2 regions of the Mesorhizobium sp. EU05-FHT14A09 genome follow, and region 2 is predicted to be linked to the other one. Evidence: riboswitches for the same ligand, from Rfam matches in the RefSeq annotation. Region 2 holds a riboswitch; the other holds the start of a gene.
The links. Region 2 has a riboswitch for cobalamin ahead of metE (5-methyltetrahydropteroyltriglutamate--homocysteine S-methyltransferase). Riboswitches for the same ligand answer to the same signal wherever they lie in the genome.
Positions count from the first base shown of each region.

Region 1: linked by a shared signal. The riboswitch ahead of AC3WTO_RS22670 (ABC transporter ATP-binding protein) and the one ahead of metE (5-methyltetrahydropteroyltriglutamate--homocysteine S-methyltransferase) in region 2 are both predicted to bind cobalamin.

Region 1 is NZ_JBYTDF010000007.1:181,308-196,547, reverse strand. It holds gene AC3WTO_RS22705 (TetR/AcrR family transcriptional regulator) at 61-621, opposite strand; gene AC3WTO_RS22700 (NAD(P)-dependent oxidoreductase) at 706-1,575, shown strand; gene AC3WTO_RS22695 (ester cyclase) at 1,660-2,046, shown strand; gene AC3WTO_RS22690 (hypothetical protein) at 2,012-2,377, opposite strand; gene AC3WTO_RS22685 (DUF899 domain-containing protein) at 2,374-3,171, opposite strand; gene AC3WTO_RS22680 (FecCD family ABC transporter permease) at 3,327-4,340, opposite strand; gene AC3WTO_RS22675 (ABC transporter substrate-binding protein) at 4,343-5,290, opposite strand; gene AC3WTO_RS22670 (ABC transporter ATP-binding protein) at 5,314-6,102, opposite strand; cobalamin riboswitch at 6,267-6,471, opposite strand; gene zigA (zinc metallochaperone GTPase ZigA) at 6,618-7,835, opposite strand; gene AC3WTO_RS22660 (DUF1176 domain-containing protein) at 8,049-9,164, shown strand; gene AC3WTO_RS22655 (RNA polymerase sigma factor) at 9,378-9,878, shown strand; gene AC3WTO_RS22650 (FecR family protein) at 10,005-10,961, shown strand; gene AC3WTO_RS22645 (TonB-dependent receptor domain-containing protein) at 11,150-14,731, shown strand; gene tolA (cell envelope integrity protein TolA) at 14,963-15,240, shown strand, end outside.
Region 2 is NZ_JBYTDF010000002.1:76,008-91,247, forward strand. It holds gene AC3WTO_RS07710 (peptidase domain-containing ABC transporter) at 1-323, opposite strand, end outside; gene AC3WTO_RS07715 (TonB-dependent receptor) at 587-2,893, shown strand; gene AC3WTO_RS07720 (ABC transporter ATP-binding protein/permease) at 2,949-4,685, shown strand; gene AC3WTO_RS07725 (hypothetical protein) at 4,691-5,413, shown strand; gene AC3WTO_RS07730 (ChaN family lipoprotein) at 5,496-6,248, shown strand; cobalamin riboswitch at 6,375-6,579, shown strand; gene metE (5-methyltetrahydropteroyltriglutamate--homocysteine S-methyltransferase) at 6,678-9,017, shown strand; gene AC3WTO_RS07740 (AraC family transcriptional regulator) at 9,085-9,969, opposite strand; gene AC3WTO_RS07745 (hypothetical protein) at 10,050-10,439, opposite strand; gene AC3WTO_RS07750 (GlxA family transcriptional regulator) at 10,593-11,567, opposite strand; gene fdhA (formaldehyde dehydrogenase, glutathione-independent) at 11,688-12,878, opposite strand; gene AC3WTO_RS07760 (aromatic ring-hydroxylating oxygenase subunit alpha) at 13,019-14,248, opposite strand; gene AC3WTO_RS07765 (hypothetical protein) at 14,302-14,580, opposite strand; gene AC3WTO_RS07770 (FAD-binding oxidoreductase) at 14,577-15,240, opposite strand, start outside.

The sequences.
Region 1 (15,240 bases), on a different contig from region 2:
AGATTTTGTTTTGACGCAATTCCGGACGCAAAACCGCCGCGCGCTTTTGCTGGGATTGCTCTACCCACCAACACCTTTGGCGATCAACGCTGAAAACGCGGCGATGGCATCCGCAGCCGGAGTGCGTCCTTCCTGTTGCTCGCGCGCGATCGCTTCGGCGGCGCCCAGCAGACCGATGCAGGCGAGGCGCAGTCCGGCGCTGTCCAGGCCGGTAAAGGGCTGCAGGGCCCGGCACATGATCGCGACATAGTCGTCGACCATGGCGCGCTGCTGCGAGGCCATTTCCTCACTGCCCTTGAGCGCAGCCGAAATCGCCGGCGCCTCCGGTCCGAGATTGGCAAGGCAGTTGAAATAGGCCGCGCTCATCAGGTCGGCCGTCGCGCCGAGTTCGCGCGGCGCGATGTCCAGCGCGGCTCGTAGCGCTTCCACATACTGGTCCTCCAGCCGTTGGAAGAGCGCGAGAAGCAGCCCGGCGCGCGTCGAGAAGTGGTCATAGGCGACCGGCCTGCTCACCCCCGCTTTCGCGGCAAGCGTGACCAGGGACAGCGCGTCGGCCCCCTCTTCGCGGACGATTGTCATGGCGGCGTCGAGCAGCTGTTCGCGGCGCTTGTCTTTCGGCAACTTGACCAGGGTAAGCCCCTCGCTTGATTTCTACATTTTGTAAGTTACATTTTGTAGTAATCGAAATCAAGCGAGGATGCATCGATGAGCGACGTAACCGTGGTTGGCCTTGGCGAGATGGGCGGCGCGCTTGCCCGCGCCTTTCTGGCGGCCGGCAGGACTGTCACCGTCTGGAACCGTTCGCCGGCAAAAGCCGTGGCGCTGGAACGCGCTGGAGCCACACGCGCGCCAGCTTTCTCCGACGCGATCTTCGCCAGTCCGGTGGTGGTGATCTGCCTGCCCGACTACGAGGCGATATCGGCCCTGTTCCAGGAAAATGCAGTGGTCGAGGCACTCGGGGGTCGCCTGGTTGTGCAACTGAGTTCGGGAACGCCCGGTCAGGCACGTGCGCTTGGGGCCTGGATCCGATCCCACGACGGCAGCTATCTCGATGGCGCGATCGGTGCCTGGCCAAGGCAGATCGGCGGGCCGGAAGCGGGGCTGCTGGTCTCCGGCGAAGAAGCGGTGTTCGCGTCGGCCGAGCCGCTTCTCAAGCTGCTGGCTGGTGGCCTCAGCCACATCGGCGCAGATATCGGCCATGCCAAGACCTTGTCGAACGCCGGGCTCGCCTATTTCGCCGCACATTGGATCGGGTTCAGCCACGGCGCCGCGATCTGCGAAGCTGAGGGGCTCGACACGGCCATGTTCGGCGAGATGATGGCCGGCATGGCTACGTTTTTCAGCGAGGATATGCGTCAAATGGGACGCGTCATCGCCGAAGATCGGTTTGACGGTGCCGAGGCCACGATCCGCATCGTCAATTCCGATGTCGGCCTGCTGGCCAGGACGTCGCGCGAGCTCGGGATCGGCGCGGCGTTTCCGGATTTCGCTGCCGGCGTCTTTCGCCGTGCAAGGGACGCCGGTTTCAGCGCCGAAGAGCCCTGTGCGGTGATCAAGGTTCTGCGTGAGGCCTGACCGGTCAAGCCTCACGGCAAAGCGTGCAACCGAATGCCTGCAGCCGCATTGTTCGGAGGCCTGCAAACAGCCACGGAATGCTCCATGATCCGCGAAGCCCTGATGGCCGTCTATCGCCAGTACATCGACTGCCTGAACAGGCAGGATTGGCACCAACTCCCGCATTTGGTGCATGAGGACGTCCACTACAACGGAGCCCATGTCGGGCTTGCGGGTTACCGTTCGATGCTGGAGGGCGACTTTCGCGCAATCCCCGATCTTCGCTTCCAGATCGAATTGCTGGTCTGCGATCCACCATATATCGCCAGTCGGCTGCATTTCGACTGCACGCCGATCGGCGCCTTGTTTGACCTGCCCGTCAACGGCAAGCGCGTCCGGTTCGAGGAGAATGTGTTTTACGAATTCGAAGACACCCGCATCGCCAGGGTCTGGTCGATCATCGACAAGGCTGCGATCGCGCTACAGCTTTGACGGCGGGGCGTGCAAACTTAAGCCACGGCGCAAGATGAAACGCGCTCATCAGCAGATACATCAGCACCATGCCGCCAAGCGGCATGCCGATGGCGGACGAACACAACATCTCGGCAGGCCCGCTCATGATGCCGGTCAGCAGCGCCATGGCGGCGAAGGTCGGCGATGCCGCCAGCGCCAGCCACTCCGAAGCTCTCGATACAGGTGCATGGTTGAGCACGTACTCGTCGGTCGCCGGCAACGCCGTGGCATTGCCGCCCACGCCGTCGCCGGCGCTGGCCCGGCGAGGTTGTTCCTCGTCGGACCAGATCGAGCAGCAGGCGCGGCTCATGACTTCGCACTCGTCGCTTTGGCGCGCATCGCCTCTTCGCCAGCATCGGAAATGGCGACCCATCCCTTGTCGGGTTCGGCCTCGACCACGTAGCTGTCGTTCCAGTTCCACCATTTGTAGGTCGGGGTCTGCGGATAGCCATCGGGCGAATCCTCCCAGACCTCCTGGCGGCCGAGCGGCGTGATGTCGAGATAGTTCCAGGTGCCGCCCATCTGCTCATCGGCACGATCAGCGATGAAATAGGTGCGGAAGATGCGATCGCCGTCGCGCAGGAACACGTTGTGGCCGTGCCATTCGTCGACGCCGAAGTCGGCATCGAAGCTGTCGATGATCGTCACCCACGGGATACGATCCCAGCCCATGCGCGCCTTCACGCGCTGAATGTCGGCCTGCGGTGCACGCGACGCAAAGACAAGCGTGGTGTCGCGGGCATGGAGGTGTGAGACATGCGCCACCTGGTCGGCCACCATCGAGCAGCCGCGACAGGCATGGTCCGGCCAGCCATAGACGCCGGGCTCGAAGAAGGCGCGGTAGAGGATCAGCTGCCGGCGGCCGGCGAACAAGTCACGCAAGCTTGCCTTGCCGCTCGGGGTCTCGAAGACATAATCCCTGGTCACTTCCACCCAGGGCATGCGGCGGCGCTCGGCGGCCAGCGCATCGCGGGCGCGGGTGTGGGCCTTTTCCTTGACCAGCAGTTGCTGGCGTGCCTGCTCCCACGCCTCCGGGGTCACCACGGGCGGCCTGTGCAGGGCGGCCAGGATCTCGTCGCGTCTGGTTTCGGCGGATGCGGTCATTGTTCTGAACCTCCTGGTGTGGGCGATGCCGTGCATCGAGGCGCGAGACGTGGTCGCGCATCACTCGGTGCTGGTGTCAGGCATTGTGCCTGCGGAGGCAGGACAGCGTGAGTAACAAGTGTGGCGCTATTCCAAAGCGCGGAATGGCTTGTGGTTCAAAACCGCTTGCGCAGCAGGGTGGCGACCACGAACAGCGCGCCGATCGAGCTGGTGATGATGCCGATGGGCAATTCCTGCGGCGGCAGCAGCGTGCGCGCCAGCAGGTCGCTGGCGAGCAGGAGCACCGCACCGAATATGGCGCAGGCGACGGCCAGCCGCAGATGCAGCGGACCGGCGAAGCGGCGAGCGACATGCGGGATCATCAGTCCGACAAAACCGATGACCCCGGCAACGGACACCAGGATCGCCGTCGACAGCGCCGCGGCCAGGAATGTCAGTGTCCGGAAGCGCGTCACCGGAACGCCAAGGCTCTCGGCGGTGTTCTCGCCGGCCAGGAAAGCATCGAGCCAGCGATGGTAGCGGAGTGCGAAGGCCAGGATGACGGCGACACCGGCGATCGCCAGGCCGATATTGCCCCAGCGGGCGAGCCCCAGCCCGCCCATGGTCCAGAACAGCACCGAATGGGCGGCGCGCTGGTCGCCGGCAAAGACCAGATAGTTGGTCAGTGCCGTGAACAGGAAGGAGACGGCAAGACCGGCAAGGATCAGCCGCTCCGGCCCCTGGCCGCGAATGCGGTTGACCAGCAGCAGCACGACGAAAGCGGTGACGATGCCGCCGACGAAAGCGGCGATCGGCAGCGTCCACACGCCAAGGCGGTCACCGAAGACGGTGATCACCGAAACCGCGCCGGCAGCGGCGCCCGACGACAGGCCGAACAGGAACGGATCGGCGAGGTCGTTGCGTGTCACCGTCTGCAGAAGCGCGCCGACCACGGCGAGCCCCGCCCCGACGCAGATGGCGAGGATGGCGCGCGGCAGCCGGAGGTCGACGATGATCTTTTCCACCGGCGCCGTTACGCTCCCGGCATCCAGGCCGACGGCGCGGGCAAGTGCCGCGATGACGTCGCCGAGCGGAATGACGGTCGAGCCATAGGCGATCGACAGCAGCGCCAGCAGGATGACCAGCGCCAGGCCTGTGCCGATGGCTACGCCGTAAGACCGGCTTGGCACGCTCAGAAGGCCTCCGGGTGCATGGCCTTGGCGATCTTGTCGATGGCCTCGATGTTGGCCGGGCCGGGCGTCAGTTCCGCATAGCGCAGGGCAACGAAACGCTCGTTCTTGACGGCGTCGGTTTCTTTCATCGCCGGATGCGTCTTCAGGAAGTTGAGGAGCTTCCGGTAGCCGGCGTCGTCCTGGTAGTCGAGCAGGACCAGGAATTCCGGGTTCCGGGTGGCGACGGTTTCCCAGTCGGTATTGCCCCAGTTGGTCGGCAGGTCGTCCATGATGTTCTTGCCGCCGGCGGCTTCGATCATCGCCGTGGGGATGGCGAATTTGCCCGCGGTGAAAGGTTTGTCTTCGCCCGAATCGTAAAGGAACACGCGCGTGCCGCTGCGGGCGCCGACCTTGGCGGTGATGGCGGCGAGCTTTCCCTTCCATCCGGCAACCAGGCCATTGGCTTCGCTCTCCTTGCCGAAGATCTTGCCGAGCTTCTCGACGTCGCCGAACAGCAGGTCCATCGAAGCCGCCGGCCGGTTCTTGTCGAGGTGGACGCAGCTTTCGCTCAGCACCAGGGTCTTGATGCCGTGCGGCGCCAGCGTATCGGGCGTCACGTCGCCGCCGGGCTTCATACCGTAATACCAGCCGGCAAAGAAGAAGTCGGGCTCGACTGCGAGCAGGTTTTCCAGCGTCGGATATTTCGGCGCGAGTTCCGGGATCGAGCCCTGCGCTTTCTTGAAGGCATCGTCGACCTTGTACCAGCCGGTGATGCCGGTCAGGCCGACGATCTGTGGCTGCAGGCCGAGCGCAAACGCCATTTCCGACATGTTGAGATCGTTGATGACAGCGCGTTTCGGCGCGGCGTCGAAGGTCAGCGGGATGCCGCAGCTGTCGACGGTGACCGGGAAGGCAAAGGCGGTCGAGGAAAGCAGCGTTGCTGCAAGGCAGAGGGCGAGGCGTTTCATGATGGCTCCGTCGAGGGATCGGTTCAGCGGGAAAGGCGGATCGGCACGTCGAAGACCGTCAGTTCGCGGTCCTGTTCGTCCGGGTGAGGCAGTCTCAGAACGTCGATGCCGAAGACCTCGCGCACCAGCGCCGCCGTCAGGGTTTCGCGCGGGGTGCCCAGCGCGACGAGGCGTGCCTTGCTCATCACGGCGACATGGGTGGCGAAAGGCGCAACCAGCGGCAGATCATGCAGCACAGTGACGACGGCGATGCCGAGCCTGGCGACGAATTCCAGTAGTTCGCCGCGGGCGCGCGGGTCGAGATGGTTGGTCGGCTCGTCGAGAAAAAGCACATGCGGCTGTTGCGCGATGGCGCGCGCCAGTTGCGCGCGCTGGCGTTCGCCGCCAGAGAGCGAACCCATGCGGCGTTCACGCAGGGCGAGCAGGCCGGTGCGCTCCAGCGCGTCGAGCACGATGTCACGGTCGTCGCCGCGTCGGCGAAGCCCGGCATGCGGGATACGGCCGAGCCCGACATAGTCGCGAACGGCAAGCTGGGCGTCCGGCTGGTCGGACTGGCCGACCACCGCGATGCGGCGGGCCCGCTCCGCCATCGGTAGCCGGTCGAGCGGTTCGCCGTCGAGGCTGACCGAACCGTCCACGGGCTTCAGCATGCCGCACAGCATGCGCATCAGCGTCGTCTTGCCGGCGCCGTTGGGACCGATGATGGCCAGCCTGTCGCCGGCGTGCACGTCGAGGGCGACCTTCTCGACGAGGGTGATGCCCGTTTCCGGCCGATAGCAGAGGTCACGTGCCCGCAGGACAACGGCGCTCATGGAAAAACCCTTCTTGGCATGCCCTGCAGCCAGGATGATTGCATCGCTTCATCGCGCGGAAAAACGGCAAACCCTTCCACCGATCCCTCGTTCGATCAGGTGTGGAAGGAGGGCCAAATGGCGACAGGGCCGCCCTTGTAGCGTCCTCCCGGCACACCCCGTCCGGTCAACTCACTGCGATGGCAGGTCTCCTGGCTCGCGGATCACAGCGCTGTCCTGCCTTCCCGGCGCTCGGCCAGTGGCGTTTTCGGACTTTGCTACCGCTTACAGTTGCGGGGGCAGCCACGGTCTCGGTTCAGACGAACCTCACCGTATTCCCTTTTCACCCCGGACCTTTCGATTCGGGGCACCATCGGCGGCGACCCTATTGTGGCCACCGCCGGCTGGCAATGGCGATTCTTGGCCGGGACCGGGCTGGGCATGCCGCTCCGCGGGTGGAACGTAACGCGCGCGCCGAGGGTGGCAGTCGCAGGCCTGGTGACGACCCTTGAACAGGGAAAGCAGCAATTTGACGATCATGCCGTCGGCCCGTTCCAGCTCGGAAACGGATCGGCCAGCCCGCGCCAGAGTTCAGGCGCAAAGACGGGCTCATCCACCAGGCAGGCGTCGAGTTCGGCGCGCATGCGGCCTTCATCCATCGGATCGCAGCCGATGAAGACCAACTCCTGCCGGCGGTCGCCCCACATCGGGTCGAAATAGGGCACCATCGCTTCGCGCCAGGACGCGTTGTCGGGCCAGCGGTTGCGCGGCACTGCCGCCCACCAGAGGCCGCGCTTGCCGGTCCGCACCAGCGCGCCGGCCTGGCTCAGTTCGCCGACATGGTTGGGGCGTGTCGCCAGCCAGAAGAAACCCTTGGCGCGCACCACGCCCGGCCAAAGCCGGCCGATGAAGGCCTGCAGTCGGACGGGGTCGAAAGGGCGCCGCTCGCGATAGACGAAGGAACGGATGCCGTATTCCTCGGTTTCGGGAACATGATCCTTGAAGCCGTTCAGCTCCTTGAACCAGAGCGGATGCTGCTCGGCCTGTTCGAAGTCGAAGCGGCCGGTGTCGAGCACCTTGTCGAGCGGCACGCGGCTGAAGTCGGTCTCGACGAGCTCGGCCTGCGGGTTGAGCGCGCGGATGATCTTGCGGGCAAGCTCGAGATCGCCGGGCGGTGTGTCCGAGACCTTGTTGAGCACGATGACGTCGGCGAATTCGATCTGTTCGACCAGAAGATCGACAAGCACGCGCTCGTCCGAGGCGCCGAGTGCTTCGCCGCGATCGCGCAGGAAATCCGACGAAGCGTAGTCGCGCAGCAGGTTCGCGGCATCGACCACCGTCACCATGGTGTCGAGGCGCGAGACGTCGGCGAGGCTGTTGCCCGCGTCGTCGCGGAATTCGAAGGTCGAGGCAACGGGCAGAGGCTCCGAAATGCCCGTCGATTCGATCAGCAGGTAGTCGAACCTGTCCTGCTCGGCGAGCTGGCGCACTTCCGCCAGCAGGTCGTCACGCAGCGTGCAGCAGATGCAGCCATTGGTCATCTCGACCAGCTGCTCGTCGGTGCGCGACAGATTGGCGCCGCCGTCGCGCACCAGCGCGGCGTCGATGTTGACCTCGCTCATGTCGTTGACGATGACCGCCACCCGTCGCCCGTCGCGATTGTGCAGGATGTGATTGAGAAGCGTGGTCTTGCCGGCGCCGAGAAAGCCGGACAGGACGGTGACGGGAAGACGCCTTCGATTGTGCGTGGGCATGAATGCTTTCCAGTTTGGGGGAGTTTCGCGCCGTCGGGCGAAGCGGGTGTTTGCAGATTGTTATGTTGTAACATAACAATCCAAGAAGACAAGCGCTGGCATCGCGGTTCAGTTGGCAGGGGCTGTCACCAATGATCCGGCAAGCGGTCAAATGCCCAGACTGTGCCGCAATCGAAGAATTCCTTGGCGGCTCGTTCCGCCAGGAGATTTTCGATGAAGACCGCCTGCCTGCTGATCGTTTTCGGCCTGATCGCCGTGCCCCCAGCCATCGCCGAGCCCAAGCCCTATATCGACAACCGTTCGGACGCGGCCGAGCTGGTCCGCTCATTCTACAACGCCATCGATCGACGCGAATTCGCCCGCGCCTGGAGTTATTTCGGCGACAAGAAGCCGGCAAAGGATGTGGCGGACATGGCCAAGCCTTTCGAGGAAGCCAGTCGGGTCGAGCTGATGGTCGGAGATATCACCAGCAAGGAAGATTCCGAGGGGAGTGAGTATCGGGTCCCGGCATCAATCATCGTGAAAAGCAAGAATGCCGACAAATACAAGGAACCTTGGAGGGAGAAGGACCCTGACGAAAAAAACTTCACCGGTTGCGTCACCGTACGCCTCGCCAAACCCGGCGATGGCAGCTTTGCGCCGATGCGGATCGAGCAGCTTGATCTGAAATCCGAAAAGGACTTCGAGCGCCCGCAAAGTTGCGGCGCAACGGCCGAACCCGCGGCGATCATGCGAGCCCGCGTCATAAAGGCTTTCACCACCACCTATGCAGACTGTAGGAGTCTCGAGCCGAATGCCGAGGACGATCCTGGTCCGGAAACGTTCGAGCTGACCTATCGTATATCCTCCGCAAAGCCCGAGGATCCGGATCAGCACGCGACGCTCTATCATTTCAACTGCGGGACGGTCAGCCCCTACAACACCGACGAGATTTTCTACCTTGCTGAGGAGAGCTGGTTCCGCCAGCTTCAGTTCACCGAGCCCGAATACGACGTGGACTTTGAAGAATCTCAGCCGGTTGAAGATGAAGGGTCCTATGTCCCGCAGCGGGTAAGGTCGATTAAAATCACCGGATATCAAACCAAAGGAACGCTCTCCAATGCCGAGTTCGATCCGGAAACACGGACGTTGACCTCCATGCCCCTTGGGCGAGGCATGGGCGACCAGTTCACGCGTGGCGAATATGTGTTCCGCGACGGCGAGTTCACGCTGGTGAAGTATGAGATCGATCCTACCGACAACGAGAAGCAGGACCCGATCACGGTCATAGACCTCGCTGTTGCGCCCATAGTCACGCCGGCTGCTCCCGACAAATCTGACGGCAAATGAAGTAAAAGCAGCTGGGTATATATCAGCCCAGCCGCGTGATGCGCACATACCGGATTGCCGTTCGCCTATAAACATGATTAAAAAACTCATCTTTATCCCTTGAATCTCCTCGATGGAGAAAATCGGATCGAGGCCGCATCCTGCTCAAGACGGCGGGCCGTGACATCGCGACCTGCCATGGGGGTATGCGGGGGCATTGAGAAAGACGGGTAGATGACCGGCTGGAGCCAATATCTGGCACATCTTTTCAAGGAACACCGGCAGAGGCTGGAGTCCCTGGTGACGCGATCCACCGGCGATCGTGAAGCGGCGTCGGATATCGTGCAGGATGTATTTTCGCGAGTTTTGACCGTCGATCAGGAAAGAACGGCCGAAGAGAACGTCAAGATCCTCTACGCATCGGCTCGAAACGCCACGATCGACTATGTGCGGATGCAGAGGCGCCGGCAGGAAATCCTTGAAACGGTCATGCCGGAACAGATGTCTCCAGCCGTTCCGATGCCGGATTCGATCGTTGAAGGCAGGCAGGCTCTCGTGCTTCTCGACCAGAAACTCATGGAGCTGGGGCGCACGACACGGGAGATTTTCCTGTTGCGGCGGGTGCACGGCATCGCGAACGCCGAGATAGCCCAGCGATACGGCATTTCCGTCAGTGCCGTCGAAAAGCATGTCGCCCGTGCTCTCCGTCATTGCCAGAAAAGCTTGCGCGGCTGATCCGATTGAAATTCGATCACCGATGAGGGAGTCAGTTCCTCAGACGTTGTCAGATAAAGGCCTCGGTTTGTCTGCGACCATTGTGGTGCCAGAGGGATAGATGCAGATGATGAGCCAGGGGGATGGATGCCGCCAAGCCTTAAACCGACCGAGGAGCAGAGAGACACGGCAGCGCTATGGCTGGCGAAGCGAACCGGCGGTCCTCTCTCGGACGATGAGCAATGTGAGCTCGATGGCTGGCTGAATGCCGATCCGGCCAACAGGCTGGCCTGGGACGAGATGAGGGTTCTGTGGGCTCGCCTTGAAGAGCCTGCCGAACGCGTGGCGGCGCTGTCGCCACCGCGCGGTGTGATAGCCCGGCAGTTCATGTCGCCAAGGCGATGGCTGACCGCGGCTTGTGCAGGTTCGGTCGCCTGTTTCGTCATATGGCTGGCCAATCCCAACTTGCTCGAAAATCTGCAGGCCGATGCGGTGTCGGGGCATGCCTATGTGACGCCGGTGGCGCTTCCGGACGGCTCGTCGGCAAAGGTCGGCGCGGACACCGCGCTTGCCTTCGAGTTCGACACGACACGGCGACATGTCCGTCTGCTGCGTGGCGAAGCATTCTTCCAGGTCAAACCGGGCAGCTCGCCGGCTTTCACCATCGATGTGGACGGTGACCAGGTCCGCGTTGTCGGGACGAGCTTCAACGTGGAGCGCAAGGCGGATCGGACAATGGTCGTGGTCCAGAGCGGCGAGGTTGCGGTGAAGGGTGCAAATGACAGCGCGGCCAGCCACCTTAAGCCTGGGCAGCAGATCGTCGTCAGCGCAGGCACCGGCGGCAACGTCGAAGGCGCCGATCTCGAGGCGTCCCTGGCGTGGATGTCGGGACGGCTGGTCGTTCGGCAAGCTCCGATCGCGGATGTCATCGCCGCGCTGGGCCGGCACACCTCGAAACGGCTTCTGGTGGGCGGCGAGCTTTCCGGCAGGCGGATTTCCGGCACCTTTCCCCTCGATGACATAGATGGTTCGCTCGATACGATCGCGGCAGCCCTGGACGCGACGGTTGTCCGCAGTTTGCCCCTCGTGACCGTCGTTTTCTAAAGATGTGTATTTTTCTCAAGATTATATGCGACCTTCGATGAGGTTCCCCTCCGGCCAATCGTTATAAGAGTAGGGGATGGCAGATATCCTCGCTTGTTCGGGGAATCGGGATGCCGGGGTTGAACCACAACAATCGTGGGAGGAGTTTCATCGCCTCCCGACTTTGCGGCGCGGCCGCCTTGTCAACGGTGCCACTCTGGCTGGCAGCAGCAGCGTATGCGCAGCAGCCGGCATCCGGCCAGCAAACCTACCAGTTCAACATACCGGCGAAATCGCTGAGTTCCGCCCTCGCGGACATTGGCAAGGTGTCCGGTTGGCGCATCGCCTATGCGTTCGACCTCTCAGGAACCAGCAAGACGCCCATCAACGGCAGCATGACGCCGGAACAGGCCGTAGCGCAGCTGCTTGCGGGAACCAGCATAAACTATCGCGTGACGGGGCCTCGCTCGATTGTCCTGCAGGATCGCGTCGCGGCAGCGCATGATGCACCCGTCGTAGCGGATGGTTCGCTGTTGCTCGACACGATCACGATCAACGGCACGGGCGGTCAGACTTCGGTCTACAGCCCCTACGAGACGGCCGCTCCGACCAATCATATTTCGGCGCAGAACATCGAGCGCTTCCGGGGATCGAGCCCGGCCGACATCTTCCGTGGTACGGCAGGCGTCATGTCGGGCGAGGCCCGCAACGGCGCGGGCTCCGTCGACGTCAACATTCGCGGCATGCAGGGCATGGGCCGCGTGACAACGACGATAGACGGGGCGGAGAACGCGGCGACGGTCTATCAGGGCTATCAAGGTGTTTCCAACCGCACCTTCGTCGATCCCGATTTCATCGCCGGAGTCGACATCACCAAGGGCGCGGACACCGCATCATGGGGCAATGCCGGTTCGGTCGCCATGCGCACGGTGACCGCGGACGACATCGTCAAGCCTGGTGAAGCATGGGGTATCCGGGCCAAGGGTGAAATCGGCACCAACACGTCGAAGCCGCATACGGGCGACAAGGCCGGCTATCTGTGGCCCTATGCGCCGTGGGATCCAAACAAGACGCCTGTTGCTTCGGAAACCGGAATGGATCGTCCTTCGCTGTTTTCGCCCACGCGCGGCGCAGGCAGCGTGATCGGTGCCTACAAGGGTGAGGATTTCGACTTCCTCGCCGGCTATGCGCACCGCAAGCAGGGCAACTACCATGCCGGCAAAAATGGCCCCGCGGTCGATCCGGTCAACAAGGGTCGGCAACAATATTGCCCGGCGGGCGTCTGTAATCCCAAGGGCACCAGCTACTGGGATAACTATTACGAAAACGACGGGATCGTGAACTATCGCGGCGGCGAAGAGGTGCTCAACACTCAGCTCGAGACGGAATCCTGGCTGGCCAAGCTCACGGCAAGATTGTCGGAAGATCAAACCCTGCAGCTAGGATACACGGGCTATCGGAGCGAAGCAGGCGACCGGCTGGCTTCGCGATTGGTCGGCAAACAGGGGCAGTCGGTACAGCAGGCCCAGACCGCGGGCACCAGTCTCGACACCGTCACCGCGCGCTATCGCTGGAATCCCGACGACAACGATCTCTTCGACCTCAAGGGCAATCTCTACTGGACGCATCTGGAACTGCGCAATCCCATTCGGGGCGGACGAGACGTGACGCCCGAAAAGATCGGTTTGCCTTCCGATTTCCGGGTTGGCTCCGACAGCGATATGTGGGGTGGCGACCTTAGCAACCTGTCGAAATTTTCGGGCGCCCATGGCGATCTCGACCTTACCTACGGCTTGTCCTATCGCGGTGAGGATACGCGTGGCAGTCGCCATACGGCGGCGCTGGAGGCCTGGAATTCCGCTCGCGACGCCATTCGCCACGAGGCGGCCATCTATGCCAAGGCTGCATGGAAGCCGGTCGACTGGGCAACCCTCAATGCCGGGCTTCGCTATTCGCATTTCTGGTCGAAGGATCGCTACGATCCCTATGAGCGCGACGGCATAAAGAACAGGGTTTTGGGCTTCCGGACCGACGATGGCGGCTTCAGCCCATCGCTTGGCGTCACGCTGGAGCCGTTCAGCGGCTCACAGGTCTACGTCAACTACTCCAACACGATGCGCGCGCCGAGCGTCATCGAATCCGTGTCTGCCTTCAACAGCGTGGTCGCCAATGGAAATGTGAAGCCGGAGCGCTCCAGCAACTGGGAAATCGGCACGAACCTGACGCGTGATGGCCTGCTTTCCGGCGATGACCGGGGCATGCTGAAGCTCGGCTATTTCAACTGGGACGTGAAGGACTACATCGCGCGATCGGTTCGCACTTCGGGACCAATGGTCCTCAACATCGAGAACATCGATCGCGCCAGGTTCTCCGGCATCGAGCTTTCCGGTCGCTATGAGATCGGCGGCTTCACGGCCGATCTTTCGGCGAACTATTTCCTCGATGTCGAATATTGCCGTACGGCGGGCACCTGCGAAAACAAGTCGCTTTATGGCGACTACGCCACCAACCATGTGCAGCCTGAATACACCGTCGACCTCACACTGACGCAGAAAATGCTCGAGGAGAGGATGACGGTCGGCGGCCGCGTTTCCTATGTCGGGCCGCGCGCCATCGGTCATGGCGACGTGACGGCGAAGGGGGCGTCCGAGTTCATTTCCATGGTGGACTGGAGGCCCTACACGCTGGTCGACGTGTTCGCTGAATACAAGATCACCGAAGACCTGACCGCTTCCGTGCGGGTCGAGAACCTGTTCGATCGCTTCTATGTCGATCCGCTTGGCCTCGTCACGCAGCCGGGGCCGGGCCGCACCTTCTATGCGAGCCTTTCCGGATCGCTCGGTGGCGCCCAGACCTTCCCGCAGTTCACAAATCCGCTCAATGACCTCGTCGGAGGGCGCACTGCAGGCAATGGCGGGACCGCTGCCATCGACTGGACGGGGCTCTATGCGGGCGTGCATGCAGGCGGAGCGTTCGGAAGCACATGGGGCTCGACGAAGACCCTCGACGGTTCTGACAGCGCGATTGCCGCCCGCGAATCCGCCGACCTCAAGCTGGGCGGCGCCCTCGTGGGCGTGCAGGCCGGCTACAACTGGCAGCTTGGCAACGGCTTCGTGCTTGGCTTTGAAGGAGACTGGAGCAAGACTTACAACCTCTCCGGTTCGCACAAGGTGCTGTCCACGGATCCCATCCTGGCGAAGAACGGCCATGTCGATGCCAATACGAGCTACGACATCGACTGGATAGCCAGCCTGCGCCCCAGGATCGGCTATGCCGTCAGCAACCGTTTGATGGCCTATGCCACCGGCGGTCTTGCCCTCGCGCACGAAACCCAGTGGCGTGATCAATACATCTCCAACCTGGCCGAAGAGGGCAGGCTGCTCGGGGACAACACCACGGTATTCTCCGTTGAGAAGGCGGCCGCCACCCGCGCCGGCTTTACCATCGGCGGCGGCGTCGAATACGCCCTGAGCGACAAATGGTCGATCAAGGCCGACTATTCCTACAGCCGCTTTGGCAACAAGAGCTTCAAGTTCAAGGATGCTCGCTCAGGCACCGGCAAGAACTACACGACCACCGAGGTGGTTGGGTGGGAGCCGATACCGCCGATCTTCCCGCCCAGCGATCCACTCTGTGCCCTGCCGGATTGGGGATGGGCCTGTGAGCCGGGGCAGCGGCCGAAAAGGGAAGACGTCGAGCACAAAGGCTCATCCAGCATCGTCAACGGGCGGGAAGCATCGAATGCCCTCGATATTCACACCTTCAAGATCGGCCTGAATTACCGGTTCTGAACTCATCCGCCTGTGGCGCTCAGCCTCCGGACGACAGGAAACAGGACGATCCGATTTCACAACCCGCAATGACCCTGAATGAAATCGTCACGCCCCTCGCGTTCGGCACCGTGATGGCATCGAAACGATGAACCCGCTGGCTGGCAATCTGAAGATCGCGGCGGTCGGGGTTTCGACTGTGCCTGCGGTCTGCGCCGTCGCGCCGGCGCAGACCGGTGAGGCGGCTGCGCCATGAACGGACACAGCGGCTCCATCAGCCGCGGTACGCGTGCCGCCGAAGCGTCATTGTGGGCTTTCGCGGGTCTGCTCATGCTGACGGCGCATGTCAGCGGGGCGGTATGGCTTCTCCGCGAGCAGCCCGTCATCCTGGCCGACGATACGCCGCCGGCAGCCATCATGATCGAGATGGCGCCGTTACCGGAAGCCGTCTTCACCGAGGCGAACGAGGTTGCGCCCGATCTGGAGACCGCGGAGTTGGCTCTGCCGAGCGAGGAAGTGCTGACGCCGGA
Region 2 (15,240 bases):
CGCTTTGACAGCCGGGCGGTAAGCCGCGCCTCAAGGTCGTTGATGATGGTGTTCTGCCAGCGGCTACCAACGTGACGCAAGACAGCTGCCGCGATCGCGGCAGCCGCAAAGGCCGCCGCCACCAAACCACTACGGCCGACCATCACGCTGTCGATGATCTTCTGCGACAAGATCGGAACAGTCACTGAAAGCGCGATACCTGCGACCGCCAGCGACATGGCAAGCGCAAAGCGGCCACGAAACATGAACAGCATGGGCAAGAGCATCGACCAGCCGTCGAGCGGCAGGCGACGCAAGGAAATCATCGTTTCGCGAAATCGCATCGTGCGCCGCCATATGAGGGAATCGGTCCCATGGCTAGGCCATTGGTGCACACTCGTCAAATAACTTGAGGATCCCTATCATGATTATTTCGGTTGCGCGCTCAGGGGCAGTTCGTCCCGGAATTTGAACTGTTTACCTACATAGCTTGACGTAACCAAAGGACATCAATATACGCCCATCATCAAACTTGAGTCTATGACTCATCTTTTAGCCAGCTTCTTCCTCGTGAACAGCCAGCAGATCGGAATTCAGAGGGGCTGTCATGTCGAGATATCCTGCCGACCGTATTTTGCGGTCGTCCATTCTGCTGGCCGGCACTTGCCTGGCGGTGCTTCAGTGCACGAACTCAACTCTTGCTCAGTCGGCGGCCCCTGCCCAGAAAAAACAGGAAGAGGCCAAACCGCTGCTGACGCCCGAAGAACGGACCGTGCTCGACCGGATCGTCATCTCGGCGGCGCGCACGACCGGTTCTGTTCTCGATGTCCCGATGTCGGTTACCGTCATCGACCGGGAGACGCTGCAGCGCCGCGTCGTCCGCGACATCCAGGATATGGTGCGTTACGAGCCGGGCATCAGCGTCACCCGCCAAACCTCGTTCACCAATCCTTTCGGCCAGCTCACCGGCTTCAACATCCGGGCCATGGGCGGCAACCGCGTCCAGATGACCGTCGACGGATCGCGTATCCAGGAACAGATCATCGATGGCAGCCGTGACTTCGTGGATCCCTTCACCATGCGCGCCGTCGAACTGGTCCGTGGCCCCAACTCGGTGCTGCAAGGGGCCGACGCGCTCGGTGGCGCCGTGGCATTCCGCACGATCGAGCCCGACGACCTGCTGAATGGCAGCAAGCCCTGGGCGGCGGAGGTGAAGACGGCCTATGACAGCTACGACGACTCGTTCCGCCAGCAGGCAACCGCAGCGGCACAGGCGGGCGACTTCAAGTTCCTGGGCAGCTTCGGCCACCTCGGTGCTTCTGAGGGCGACTTCAGGAAGGCGCGCGCCGACGGCGGCCAATGGGGTTGCCCCCGGCAGGCGATATGGCCTTGCAACAAGGCCTTCCCTGCCGATACCGACGCCTACAACGGCCTCATGAAGCTGCAGTGGACACCATCGGCGGACCACAAGTTCGAAGTCGCCGGAGAATGGTTCAATCGCAAGACCACCATCCAGCAGATGTTTGACACCTCGGCTGCCATGGGCGGATACAAGAACACCGACTGGCAACGCCAACTTGACATGGAGCGCTACAGGATCGCCCTGTCTCATGACTGGAAAGTCGGTGCTTCCTGGCTTGACGACATCAAATGGCAGCTGTCCTATTCGCCGCAGAAGCGCGACACCTACAGCAATCAGCTGCGCACCTATCCGACCCGTCGCCAGCAGAACATCCAGGTTCGCAACTACGGCGAGAACTTCCTGGAAGCGGATATCCAGGCAACCTCTTCTTTCGATCTTGGCGGCCTGTCGCACAGGCTGACCTATGGCTTTGACGGTGACCTCACCAACAGCAGCTATGACGGCTACAACATCACCAACAACCTGAACACTGGCAGTTCGACCCGGGCGAACAACCAGGGTTTCAATTTCCCGACCGTCGAAACCACAAGGGCCGATATCTACCTGCAAGACGAGATCAAGCTGCTCGACGACCGGCTGACCATCACGCCTGGCATGCGCCTGGCGCACTACTCGATCGACCCTTCCGGCGACAAGGATTACGTGGCGCTGCCAGGGTTCGAGCCGAAGAAGATCGACGAGACCAAGCTGATCAAGCGCGTCAGCGCCATGTACGAGTTGAACGATACCTACTCGCTCTATGCGGGCTACGGCGAAGGCTTCAAGATGCCGACCTCGCAGCAGCTGTTCGTATCGTCACTGTCGATCGGAACGACCGGACTGGTCGAGGTGATCCCAAACCCCAACCTCAAGCCCGAATTCGTCCGCAGCTACGAAGTGGGGGTGCGCGGCAAGCTCGATCGCGGCTACCTGAGCCTCACCGGCTTTTACGCAGACTACAAGGACTTCATCCGGTCGCTTCAGCTCGTACCCGGCACTGCGGCAAAATACACCTCTGACAACGTCGAGGATGTGAAAGTCTGGGGAGTCGAGTTCGGCGGCGAATACGAGGTCTATGACAACCTCTTCCTCAACGCAGCCCTCTCATACCAGAAGGGCGAGCAACGTCTCTCCGCGAGTGCCGCGAAAACAGCGTTCGATGGTGCCGTACCGCTGACGGCCGTGCTTGGCGGCCGCTACTTGATCCCGGATTGGAAACTGGAGACCGAAGTGGTCGCGACCTTCGCCCATGGCGTCACCCAGCGTGCCGATCCCAACGCCTTCAAACCAAGCGGCTACGCCGTTTTCGATGCCTATGCGCGCTGGAAGCCGACCGACAACATCGATGTCGATTTCGGCATCCAGAACATCTTCGACCGGCGCTATTTCCCCAACACCATCTCCGGAACGATCACCAACGTGGTCCCCGCCAACGTGGCCGAAGCCAACAATCCGGAAATGCAGGTCGCTCCGGGGCGTACCTTCAAGCTCGGCGCAACCATCCGCTTCTGAGCGATGGCCCGGCGCGGGGCTTGCTGGTTCCGCGCCCCCCTGAAAGGCACTCCAGTTGATCACGATCCTCAAGCAGTTCACACGCCTGTTGAAACTGTGCCTGTCCGGCAATGGAGGCAAGACAAGCCTGCTGCTGTTTGCCGTCGTGGTCGCCCTGCAACTTGCCGGCATCTATTTCACCATCCGGCTCGTGACCTGGACATCCGCCTTCTACGGCGCACTGGAGAAGGTCGACGCCCAGGCCGCCGTCTGGCAAATCGGCGTGTTCGCCATGATCGTGACCGCCAACTCGGCGCGGGGCCTGGCTGCCGAATACATCCAGAAGATGCTGCATATCCGCTGGCGGCAATCATTGACCGAGGCGGCCCTCGGTTCCTGGTTCAGCGGTCGCGCCTACTGGAAACTGACGCAAGGCGAATGCCCGCGCGAGGTTGACAATCCCGACCAGCGCATTGCCGACGACTGCGGCCTGTTCGTGAGGGGCATGCTCGACGAAGGCATCGAACTGATCACCAAGATCGTCGGCATCTTCTCCTACCTCATCCTGCTTTGGGGATTGTCGACCTTTGCACTGACCTTCACGCTGTTCGGCGCGCAAGTCTCGATCCCACGCTACATGGTGTGGGCCGCTTTCATCTATGTCGCCCTGTCGAGTGGGCTCACCCATCTGCTCGGACGCTCATTGAAATCATTGATCTTTGCCCAGCAGAAGCGCGAAGGCGATTTCCGCTTTGCCATGGCCCGCATCCGCCAGTCAGCCGACGAGATTGCGCTGATGGGCGGTGAAAAGGCCGAACGCGGCATCCTCGACCGGCGCTTTGACAGCGTTGCCGACAATTGGCGCAAGCTGGCGGTCCGGGAATTCATGCTTGGCTGCTTCACCTTCCCCTATCAGCATACCGTGCTGCGCATTCCGCTGTTCGTGGCCCTGCCCGGCTTTCTCGCCGGCAGCATCGCGCTCGGCGGATTGATGCAGATTGCGATGGCATTTTCCAATGTCGTCACGACGCTGTCGTGGTTCATCTTCTCGTACAAGCCGTTGTCGAACCTGGTCGCAGCATCGGCGCGCCTCGACGGCTTCCTCGCCGCGACTTCGGCGGTACGACAGCGTCCCTCCGGGATCAACCGCGATGTTTCCGTCCGCGGCCTGCGGCTGCGAAACCTGAAGCTGCGTACCCCAGAAGGTCGCGGCCTGCTCGACATCGCACGGCTGGATATAGGGGCCGGCGAAACCGTGTGGTTGCGTGGCCAGTCCGGCCTCGGCAAAACCACGCTGATGAAAGCGATGGCCGGCGGCTGGGATCACGGCGAAGGCCATATCGAGATGCCGTCCGCCAGCAAGCTGTTCCTGTCGCAGAAGACCTATTTCCCCCAGACCGACCTCCACGGCGCCGTTGCCTATCCAGCGACAGCCGGCACGTTCGACAGAGCGGTGATCCGGCAGGCAATCGAAGCCGTCGGCCTTGGTGGCGCCGACATGCTCCGGCTCGACGAGGAGGTCGATGGCCATCCCCTGGTGCTGACGGGTCTCTCGGGCGGCGAACTGCAGCGGCTCGCGATGGCCCGCGCCCTGCTCCACCGGCCTGACTGGCTGTTCCTCGACGAGGCGACAAGTGCGCTTGATGAGGCCGCGGAAGCGCAATTGCTGGCACTGCTGCGCCGGAAACTGCCCGCCGCGACCATCGTCATCGTGTCACATCGCAATCCGTCCGGGATCGGCAGCAAGCGCATCGTCGACCTCGATAGCCGTGCCGGCCAACCGGCCCCGATGCCAGAACTTCAGGAAGCGTAGGAAGCATGTCAAACCGCCCAAAGCACCAGCGAGCGCAACTGGACATCAACCCTGCCGCCTTGCTGACCCGCTTGCCGGCGATCGGTCGCGTGATGATCAATGCCGAACATCGAGGCGCAACGCATGAGCGCATCGGCCAGGTCGAAAAGGTCCGCATCGAAAACGGCTGGATGATCTGTGAAGGGGCCGGGCACGATTCACGCATCGAGCTTGCCGCAATCGCGAACATCATCGTCGACTGCACATCGGTGATGCGCGAGAAATCCTATCCGAGGATCGAGCTGCGTGACACGAAAGGTGAAACGATCGCCAACGTCACCGGTTTCGAAGGACTGGAGCCGTTCGACGCAGTTCTTTCGGCCTTCCCGCAGGGTATCGGATTGCCGGTTGAAGAGCGCAGTTCCGGCGGCGATGCCCGGACGGAGCTCGACGACAACGATCCAGGCCTGACACCGTTTCGGGCAGCCGAGCGCAACAACAGTCGCATTGAAGTCACGCTGTCGACCCTCTCTTTCCGGCAACGCTGGGAGGGCAACATGCCGGGCGTCAAACCCGCCATGGGCTACGTGAACATCATCCAGCCCGACTTCCATTTGCACCTCAAGGGCGGCTCCGTTGCCGGTTGGCGGCGCGAAGACAATGACGCGTGGACACGCTTTCTGGCCCTCGCCGACAACGGCAGCGAGACGGGGCTCGCCGTGGCAGGCCCGACCACAAGCTTTGTGTGACGCCATGACCACCGATTGGAACCATCCGCCGGCGACATGGCTCGACCCCGACACCGGCGGCTTGATCGAACATTCACGTCTCATGCGCGAGGCCGCCGAAGCCAATGTGGTGCTGCTCGGGGAAACCCACGACCGCTACGACATTCATCGCTGGCAATTGCATGTATGTGCCGCCATGCGCAGCCTGCGCGACGATATTGCCATCGGTTTCGAAATGTTTCCGCGACGTGTGCAACCAGTGCTCGACGAATGGGTCCGAGGCACACTGGACCAGGAAACCTTTCTGAGTTCGGCCGGATGGGGCAAGGTCTGGGGCTTCGCCGCCGACCTCTATCTGCCCATCTTTCATTTCTGCCGCGAGTTCGCTGTCCCCATGCTGGCACTCAACTGCTACCGGGAACTGGTCACGCGCGTTGGCAAGGAAGGCTGGGAGGCGGTTGCGGTCGAAGAGCGGGACGGTCTCACGCCTGCAGCGCCTGCCACACCCGCTTACCGGCAATACCTGTTCGACATCACCGGCGGTGCCACCCCGTCTCGCAATGCCGCCTCGCCCGAAGCGCCGCAGTTCGACCGCTTCGTCAGGGCTCAGCAGACCTGGGACAGGGCCTTCGCCTGCAACATCGCCAGTGCCCGGCAAACAGATGTCCCGCCGCTCGTGATCGGCATCATCGGCCGCGGCCACCTGGAATATGGCCACGGCACGCCCTACCAGCTTGCAGATCTCGGCGTGGACAAGGTCGCGACGTTGCTACCCAGCGACGCTTCGACCGTCGACGGGCAAAAAGCGAAAGGGATTGGCAGGGCGTTGTTTCGCCTCACCTCTCAAGGTCGTTGATTTGACGACCTGCTGAGCGACCAGCGCTCCTCGAAATCTGCGAGACATACCCCGACTCTTCTTGCGTGGAGACGTAAAGATATAAGCATTTCTTTATATGATATTGACTTTCTCTCTCTTCTGCGGAAGACTAACGATTGTCATGGTTCTCCGGCGCGATGCGCCGGAGCTAAGAGGGAAGCCGGTGCGCGCAAATGCAATGCCGGAGCTGCCCCCGCAACTGTAAGCGGCGAGCTGAAGTCCATTGATGTCACTGAGGCGAAAGCCTTGGGAAGACGGACGAAAGTGACGACCCGCGAGCCAGGAGACCTGCCATGGCGAAACATCGTCCACGGGCGGGGTGTCCCGGTGCGTCGCAGCAACAGCCGCTCCGTGCGGTTTTCACTGCCATGCGTCCATTGCCCTGCCCCAGCTCAATCGGGGTAAGTCATGTCTCAATCCACAATTGCTGTAGCCACCCTCGGCGTGCCGCGGATCGGCCCGCGGCGAGAACTGAAATTCGCACTGGAATCCTACTGGTCGGGCAAGTCGTCTGTCGCAGATCTTTTCGAAACGGCCAAGGCGCTGCGCGCGGCAGGCTGGACCGAGCAAGCCAGGCGCGGCGTTACAAAGATCCCGTCCAACGACTTCTCGCTATATGACCATGTGCTCGATACGGCCGTCATGGTCGGCGCCATCCCGTCTGCTTATCATTGGGACGGCGGCGAACTGCCGCTCGACAGCTATTTCGCCATGGCACGCGGCAGCCAGGGTGGCGCCGCATCCGCTTGCAATCATCCAGGCCATGGTCACGGCGTCACCGCTCTGGAGATGACCAAATGGTTCGACACCAACTATCATTACATGGTCCCCGAACTGACCGATGATCAGGCCTTTTCGCTGGCTTCTGCCAAGCCTGTCGACCATTTCCTGGAAGCCAGGCAACTGGGTATTCACACCAGGCCGGTGATCCTCGGCCCGATCACTTTTCTCAAGCTCGCCAAGTCTCATCAGGAGGGGTTCAACCCAATCTCCCTGTTGCCAAGGTTGCTGCCGGTCTATGAGGAGCTTTTGCGCAAGCTCGCGGCCGCCGGGGCCGACTGGGTCCAGATCGACGAGCCGGCGCTGGTGCTCGATCTCATTCCGAACGAACGCCATGCCTTCGAATTCGCCTATGGCAGACTCGCTCAGGCAGCGCCGGGATTGAAGCTGATGCTGGCGACCTATTTCGGTGCGCTGGGCGACAACCTCGATACGGCGCTGTCGCTGCCGGTGGCGGGACTGCACATCGATCTCGTGCGTGCGCCGGAGCAGTTGGAAAGCGTGGTCATCGGCGCTCGCAAGGACCTTGTCCTGTCGCTTGGCCTCGTCGACGGTCGCAATGTCTGGCGCGCCAATCTCGTCTCTATTCTCGATCGTATCGAGCCGATCCTGGCTGTGCGTGACCCGCAATCCCTCGAAGTCGCACCATCGTGCTCGCTGCTGCACGTGCCGATCGACGTCGAGAGCGAGACGGCGCTTGATCCTGATATCAAACGCTGGCTGGCGTTTGCCCTGCAAAAGATCGATGAACTGGCCGTACTGTCAGAAGCGCTTTCAAAAGGCCGAAGCGCTGTCATCGCGCAGCTTCAAGCTTCCACCGAAACCGCCAGCGCACGCTCAGTGTCGTTGAAGGTGCATGATCCCCTGGTCGAAGGTCGTCTTGCTGGCGTCGCTGACGCCATGAAACGGCGCCAGAGCGACTTTGCGAGGCGACGTCATCAGCAGGACAGGAAACTCGGCCTGCCGGCCTTTCCGACCACGACCATCGGCTCCTTCCCGCAGACCGCGGAAGTGCGCAAGGCGAGGTCCGCCCATGCCAAGGGTGAGCTCAGCTACCTGGACTATGAGGCCTTCCTGAAGAAAGAGACTGAGAGCGCCATACGCTGGCAGGAAGAGATCGGTCTCGATGTGCTTGTTCATGGCGAATTCGAGCGCAACGACATGGTCCAGTATTTCGGCGAACAGTTGTCGGGCTTCGCCTTCACCCAGCACGCCTGGGTGCAGAGCTATGGCTCGCGTTACGTCCGCCCGCCGATCATTTTCGGCGATGTGTCGCGCCCCAACCCGATGACGGTCAGGTGGTGGCAGTATGCGCAGTCGCTGACCTCGAAGCCGGTCAAGGGCATGCTCACCGGGCCTGTCACCATTCTCAACTGGTCCTTCGTTCGGGATGATCTGCCCCGCGAGGCGGTCAGCCGCCAGATCGCGCTGGCCATCCGCGACGAGGTCGTTGACCTGGAGGCGGCCGGCGCCGCAATGATCCAGATCGACGAAGCGGCTCTCAGGGAAGGCTTGCCGCTACGCAAATCGGACTGGAAGGGCTATCTCGACTGGGCCGTCGAGAGTTTCCGCATCTGTTCGAGCGGGGTCGCCAACGAGACGCAGATCCATACCCATATGTGTTACTCGGAGTTCAATCAGATCATCGACGCGATCGCAGCCATGGATGCCGACGTCATATCGATTGAGACATCGCGCTCGCGCATGGAATTGCTCGATGTCTTTAGGAGTTTCAAATATCCCAACGAGATTGGACCCGGTGTCTATGACATCCATTCGCCGCGCATTCCGGAAGTGGCCGAAATGGCGGAACTGCTGACTTTGGCCAGCGAGCGGATCGGCGAAAGCCAGCTCTGGGTGAACCCCGATTGCGGATTGAAGACACGCAGATGGGAAGAGGTGCGCCCTGCCCTGGTCAATATGGTAGCGGCAGCACATCAGCTGCGCCGGAAAGCTGAAGCTGCCTAAGACGATCGGGGCCGTCGCCTGGTCCGGCGACGGCTCCGACAGACGTGCAGTTGCGCGGTGTATCGCATCACACCGGCCGCTTTTTCAGCGGGATGATGTTCGGCGCTTCCCCAGTCTCCCGGGCTTCGTGAGCAAGCGTCCTTCTCGTATTTCCCTCGGGAATGCCCGCGGCAACGTCCTCGAAATAGCGTGCCGGAGTTGTTCCCAGCATGCGCTTGAACATGGAGATGAATGCGCTGACGCTGTCATAGCCGAGATCGCCGGCGATGTTGGTCACAGACTGGCCCTCGCCAAGACGCCGCAATGCCAGGCCGACGTGCAATTGCTGTCGCCAGCGAACGAACGACATTCCGGTATCCCGTTGGAAAAGCCGGCTCAACGTCCTGTTGCTGGCTCCGACACGGGCGCCCCATTCGTCGATCGTGAAGCGTTGGTCCGGATGCTCGATCATCGTGTTGGTCAGCCGCTGAAGCCTTCTGTCGTTCGGCATGGGCAGATGGATCGGTTCCAGCGTTGCGGTCGCCAGTTCGTCGAGCAGCACGGCGATGAGCCTTGCCTCGCGCTCGCGCCCCATCGCGGCCGGCGGCGTCTCGCAGTCGAACCGCAGGATGAGCTCGCGCAGGAACGGCTGGACGAACAGGATGCCGCAATCCTGGCCAAGCGAAGCGGCCAGGTCAGCATCGATGTAGAGGTTGAGGATCTTGATATGCCCGGCGACCCGGCCGGCATGAGAGACGTCGCTCGGTATCCACATGGCGCAATGCGGCGGCACGGTCCAGAGCCCGCCGGCAGCCCGCATCGTCAGCACGCCGCTGATGACACACATCAGCTGCGCCTTGTCATGATGGTGGGGCTCCGTCTCGCCGACGAAAGTCGTTTCGGTGATCAGGCTGAAGACGGGGCGTGGCACGTCATCCACCTGCCCGAAGCCCTGTATTCGTGGAAAATTCACCTGCCTCTTCCGATCCGGATCAGCCAAACCGGCAGCGTATCGCAAACCCATGCGGTGTGTCATGGAGGTCCCCGGGGAGCCTATGTTCCGGCACGCGTCTCGAGCAGCACAAGCATGCCTCTGGCCGCCGCTCGCCTCTCGTCCGTCTCGAAGAGAACAGAAAAGCCGAACGCCTTGCTCGCGGTTGCCGCCGCCAGCCGCACCGCAGTGCTGGTGGGCTTCTTGCCCTCTATCACGATCATGGCGCGGCAATACTTCCTGAAACGATCCTTGGTCCGCTTGAAAAACAGCGCCTTTTCCTTGCGCTCCTCGGCCGTTTCCGCGTGATGGTCATCAGGTGCGTGATCGGTGATCAGGACGAATGGCGCCTGCCGATTCAAAAGCCCTTCGAGTTCGGCGAGGATCGAGGCAGGCGATTGTCCCTCTTCCCGCGCGAAGACAAGCGGGAAGCGCGTATCGTCCAGCAACATTCGTCCGTTTCCTTCAATTGACCAGGTCGATCGGCGAACCCGTCGATGGCATGAGTGATATCTCAACCATGCCATAGCGGCGTCCGGGCGGCTCTCGCGCCCCTGCCAACAAATCCCGCGAACCCGCCATTACGGTTTCGCGCGACGTTCCCGTCAGATGTGGACCGCCGCTGTGCGCAGCTCCGACGGGCTCTGGCCGTGGAACTTCTTGAAGGTCCTGGCGAAGTGCGAAGCGCTTTCGAATCCCGCCTCCAGCGCTATTTCCAGCATCGAGGCATCGGTGTTCGCAACCAGGGCTTTCGCGTGGATCAACCTTACGCGCTTGTAGGCATTTGCCGGCGACATCCCCGCCTTTTCCTTGAAAAGGCGCTCAAGCTGGCGACGACTTACGCCGACCTGCCGCGCCAACTGAACAATCGGGATGCGATCGTTTATGTGCTGCTCCATCGCCAGAAGTGTCGCCTTGATGCGCACGTCTTCGGCTTCATCGGCAAAGGTTCTCCGCGCCTGAAGATGGAGCGGCGAACGAGCGTGGTCGATCTGGAGCACCTCCAGCGCGTTGCGTTCGGCATCCTCGCTGATGTGGCTGCGCACGATCAGCGCAGCCATGTCGGCGGCACTGCTGCCGCCTGCACAGGAGCCACGGCTTTCATCGAGATGAAATATCCGGTCCGAACGAACGACGTGATCGGGGAAGCGATCCTGGAAATCACGCGCATGCAGCCAGCTGACGCAGCACTCATGTTTTTTCATGAGCCCCGCCTCCGCAAGAATGAACGTACCGGTGCACAGGCCTATGAGTGGCACATTCGCAGCGGCTGCGCGACGCAGATAGCGCACCGTCTCAGCATCGACAGGTTCTTCGACGTTGAGAAGACCACCGACCACGACGATGTGGCTGAAATTCGTAGGCTCCACAAACCCGGACGTCGGCACAACCTGTACGCCGCAGCTCGATTTCACCGGATTCTTCGAACTTGCAAGCACATGCCAATCGGCGGTCACACGTCCCGATCGATCCAGTTCGTCGCTCGCCAATCGGAGCGTGTCGATGAAAAGCGCGAAGGCCGACAAAGTGAAAGAGCGGCCAAGGACAAAACCCACGCGCAGCTTCGCCGGGGAATTCATGGATCAATCTCCAGGCTCGAACAAACCCCGGCAGCTGCCGGTTTGCCATCAGGGGGTGGTGCAGGCTTCCGGTTTTCCCATGGCTTGCACCACCGTTGCGACCCTTTTTGGTCGTCCCACTCAGGCAGCTTTCGAAATATCGCCATGCGGGTCAAGCACGTATTTGACGGCAGCACCGTGATCGAAGCTCTCGTAGCCTCGTGCTGCGTCCTCGAGCGAGATCACCCTGGCGTTGACGATATCCGCGATCGGCAGGCGGTCATGCAGGATGGCCTGCATCAATTGCCGATTGTATTTGAGCACCGGCGTCTGTCCGGTATGGAACGATAGCGCCTTGGCCCATCCCAGGCCGAAGCGCAGCGAAAGGCTGCCATGCTTGGCCGCAGCTTCGACGGCGCCCGGATCTTCCGTCACATAGAGCCCGGGAATGCCGATCGAGCCGGCAGCACGGGTGATCTCCATCATCTGGTTCAGCACGATTGCCGGCTGCTCGCCGCCGCTGTGGCCGCGCGCTTCGAAACCGACTGCGTCGATCGCGCAATCGACTTCGTTGGAGCCGGTGATTTCAGCGATCATGTCGCCAAGCCGGTCGCTCGCGGAAAGATCGACGGGTTCGAACCCGACCCGGGCTGCGTGGGCCAACCGTTCCTTGTTGAAATCGCCGACCATGACGGCGGCAGCGCCCAGGATACGGGCCGACGCGGCCGCCGCCAGGCCGACCGGTCCCGCACCGGCGATATAGACGATAGAGCCGACACCGACGCCGGCGCGAACGGCGCCATGGAAGCCGGTCGGCAGGATATCGGACAGCATGGTGAGATCGCGGATCTTTTCCATGGCACGGTCGCGATCGGGGAACTTCAGCAGGTTGAAGTCAGCATAGGGTACCATGACATAGCGGGCCTGCCCGCCGATCCAGCCGCCCATGTCAACATAGCCGTAGGCGCCGCCGGCGCGGGACGGATTTACGGTCAGGCACACGCCGGTGTCCTGTCCCTTGCAGCAGCGGCAACGTCCGCAAGCCACGTTGAAGGGCACGGAGACGATATCGCCGACTTCGAGCATTTCGACGTCGCCGCCTTTTTCGATCACCTCGCCGGTGATCTCATGGCCAAGGACCAGTCCTGCTTCGGCAGTCGTGCGTCCGCGAACCATATGCTGGTCGGAGCCGCAGATGTTGGTGGAGACCACTTTCAGGATCACGGCATGCTCGATGCGTCGGCCATCCGGTGCCACGAATTTGGGGTCCTCGATGTCCTGGACTTCGACCTTGCCCGGTCCGAGATAGACCACGCCTCTGTTTCTGCTCATCCTATCCTCCCTGTTGGACTTCCCGCCAAGTTTTTCGCTACGGGCAATTCCAGGAAAAGTGTGCAACGGTTTTCCGTCCGGAATTGCGTGAAAACAAAGAGTTAGAGCGTTTCCGCGTTTCCGTGAGAAACGGAAACGCTCTAACGGCGCCCGATTTCCTCCAGATACCAGTTGATGTAGCGAAGCTCGTTATGCTCCATCGGCGCGATCGGGCCGGGCACAAAGTAGTGCGAGCGCACGCCGCACGCGGTGTGTTCGATGATCTTCTTGTCCTCTTCAGTGGTGACCTTCCAAAGCCAGGTCAGCTTTTCGAGGTCGTAGTCGCGGCCTTCCTCGGCGTCGCCGCGCACGAGCCAGATCAACTCCATTTCGCAGGTATCGGCCGTCTTGGGGATGAAGCGGTAGATCATGCCGTGATCGGGGTAGCAGACGAGGAACGTCGTGCCGCCGAGATGGATCGAGGTGACCCCTCCATCATATTCGGCGAAGCGGCCCATCAGCGGCGCCACCGGCGTGCCGTCCCGGCTACCGGTGGAGACGCCGTCATAAAGCGCGTAACGGAAGGTGTGGATCGCCTCCTGCCCCGTTGCCGAATTCTGCCAGCGATCGCCACTGACGACCTCGATGCCCAGCGCGCAGGTGCGCGCCTCCATCGCCTGGTTGAGCTTCTCGATCATCTCGAGTGGCTGCTCCAGCGCATGGGTCTGCGAATATTCGGGATGCGCCGGTCCGCAGTGATAACACTCGACGTAATTTTCGACCGCCAGTTTCCAGTTCGCCTGTAGCGGATAGAGTTCGCGATGCGCGACCTTCGCTTCACCCCAGCCATATTGGCCGCAGCTGGTGCGCAGCGACTGCTCGATCGGGTCGAAGTCGAGCGGCGTCTCGGCGAAGGAGATGAAGACAAGCCCGGCAGCGACGCGAACGTGCAATTTCTTCAACCCGTGGGCGCTGCGGTCGAAATCCTTCGGCATCAGGCGCGCGGCACGCAATGATCCGTCATTTGTGTAGGTCCAGGCGTGATAGGGACAGACGAAGAAACGTGCATTGCCTTTCGGCTTGGTACAGACCTCCGCGCCGCGATGCCGGCACACATTGAGCATGGCGTGGATCGCGCCATCGGCCGCGCGCGTGAGGATGATCTGCTCGTCACCGAGCCGAAACAGCTCGAAGTCGCCGGAGTTGGGGATGACACTGCCGTGAGCCAGGCAATGCCAGTGCCGACGGAACAGGCGCTCCATGTCACGCTCAAAGATCGCGCGATCCATGTAGAACGGGCGGGCAAGGCCATGTCCCTGCCGATGCGCTGTGATCAGGTCGCCGATCACGTCATCGGCAGGAGATGATTGTTGGAGGTGCGCTATGCTCATCGCTGGCTACTCGTCGTTGGCTTGGCAGGGTTGGCGCGGGCTGAGCCAAATCTTCAAAGATTGGGGACAGGTCTTGGCCAATCGTCCGAGCAGGCAACAGCCGCCAGAAGGCTGCGCAGCACGATGACGTCTGGGGGGATCGATCCACGGCGGTCGATCAGCTCGATCTGTCGTTGTGCGGCGATCTCAAGCCTGATGCCGGCCGGTACGGACATCAGCCAGTCGGCAAAGACCTCCTCCGGTGGCGGCAGCGGAGAGATCGCGGCCAGGATCATGCGGTCGACCTTTCGCGACCGCGCCACAACAGTCTTCTCGTCGTCGCGGATGGTCATGCCTCGATCTCCAGCGCGGTGAGCGGCTTTGAACAACAGGCGAGGATGTAGCCGTCGGCGATCTCCTCATCGAGGATGCCACCATTGTGGTTCATCTCGACGTCGCCCGAGACCTTCCTGACGCGACAGGTGCCGCACAGGCCGAACTCGCAGGCCGCCGAGATGCGAACGCCACTGGCCCTCGCCGCTTGCAGCACCGTCTGGCCAGGAACACAGTGCCCGTCGACATTGGAGCCAGTGAAACGCACCAGCACGGCCGTCTCTACCGGTATTGCAGCACCAGCCTCCGTCGTGTCCGGTGGCAGGACCTCCGCCGGAGGAGCACCGAAACTCTCCTGGTGGTAGTGGGCCATGTCGAAGCCGGCGGCTTCAAGCATGCCGCGCACGGCGCGCATGAACGGATCCGGTCCACAGCAGAACACCTCGCGCTCATGGAAGTCGGGCGACAGCAGCGGCAACCTGACGGCATCGATCCGCCCCATATGCCCGAACCAGCTTTCGCGGCTGGACCGCTCTTCGATCATGAAACCGAGCGACAGCCCCGGCATGTTGGCGCCGAGCAGCTCAAGCTCCTTGCGGAAGATGATTTCTTCCGGCCGCCTGGCGCAGTTGACAAAGGCGATGTCCGTCCATGGCGCACAGTCGTTCAGCCAGCGCAGC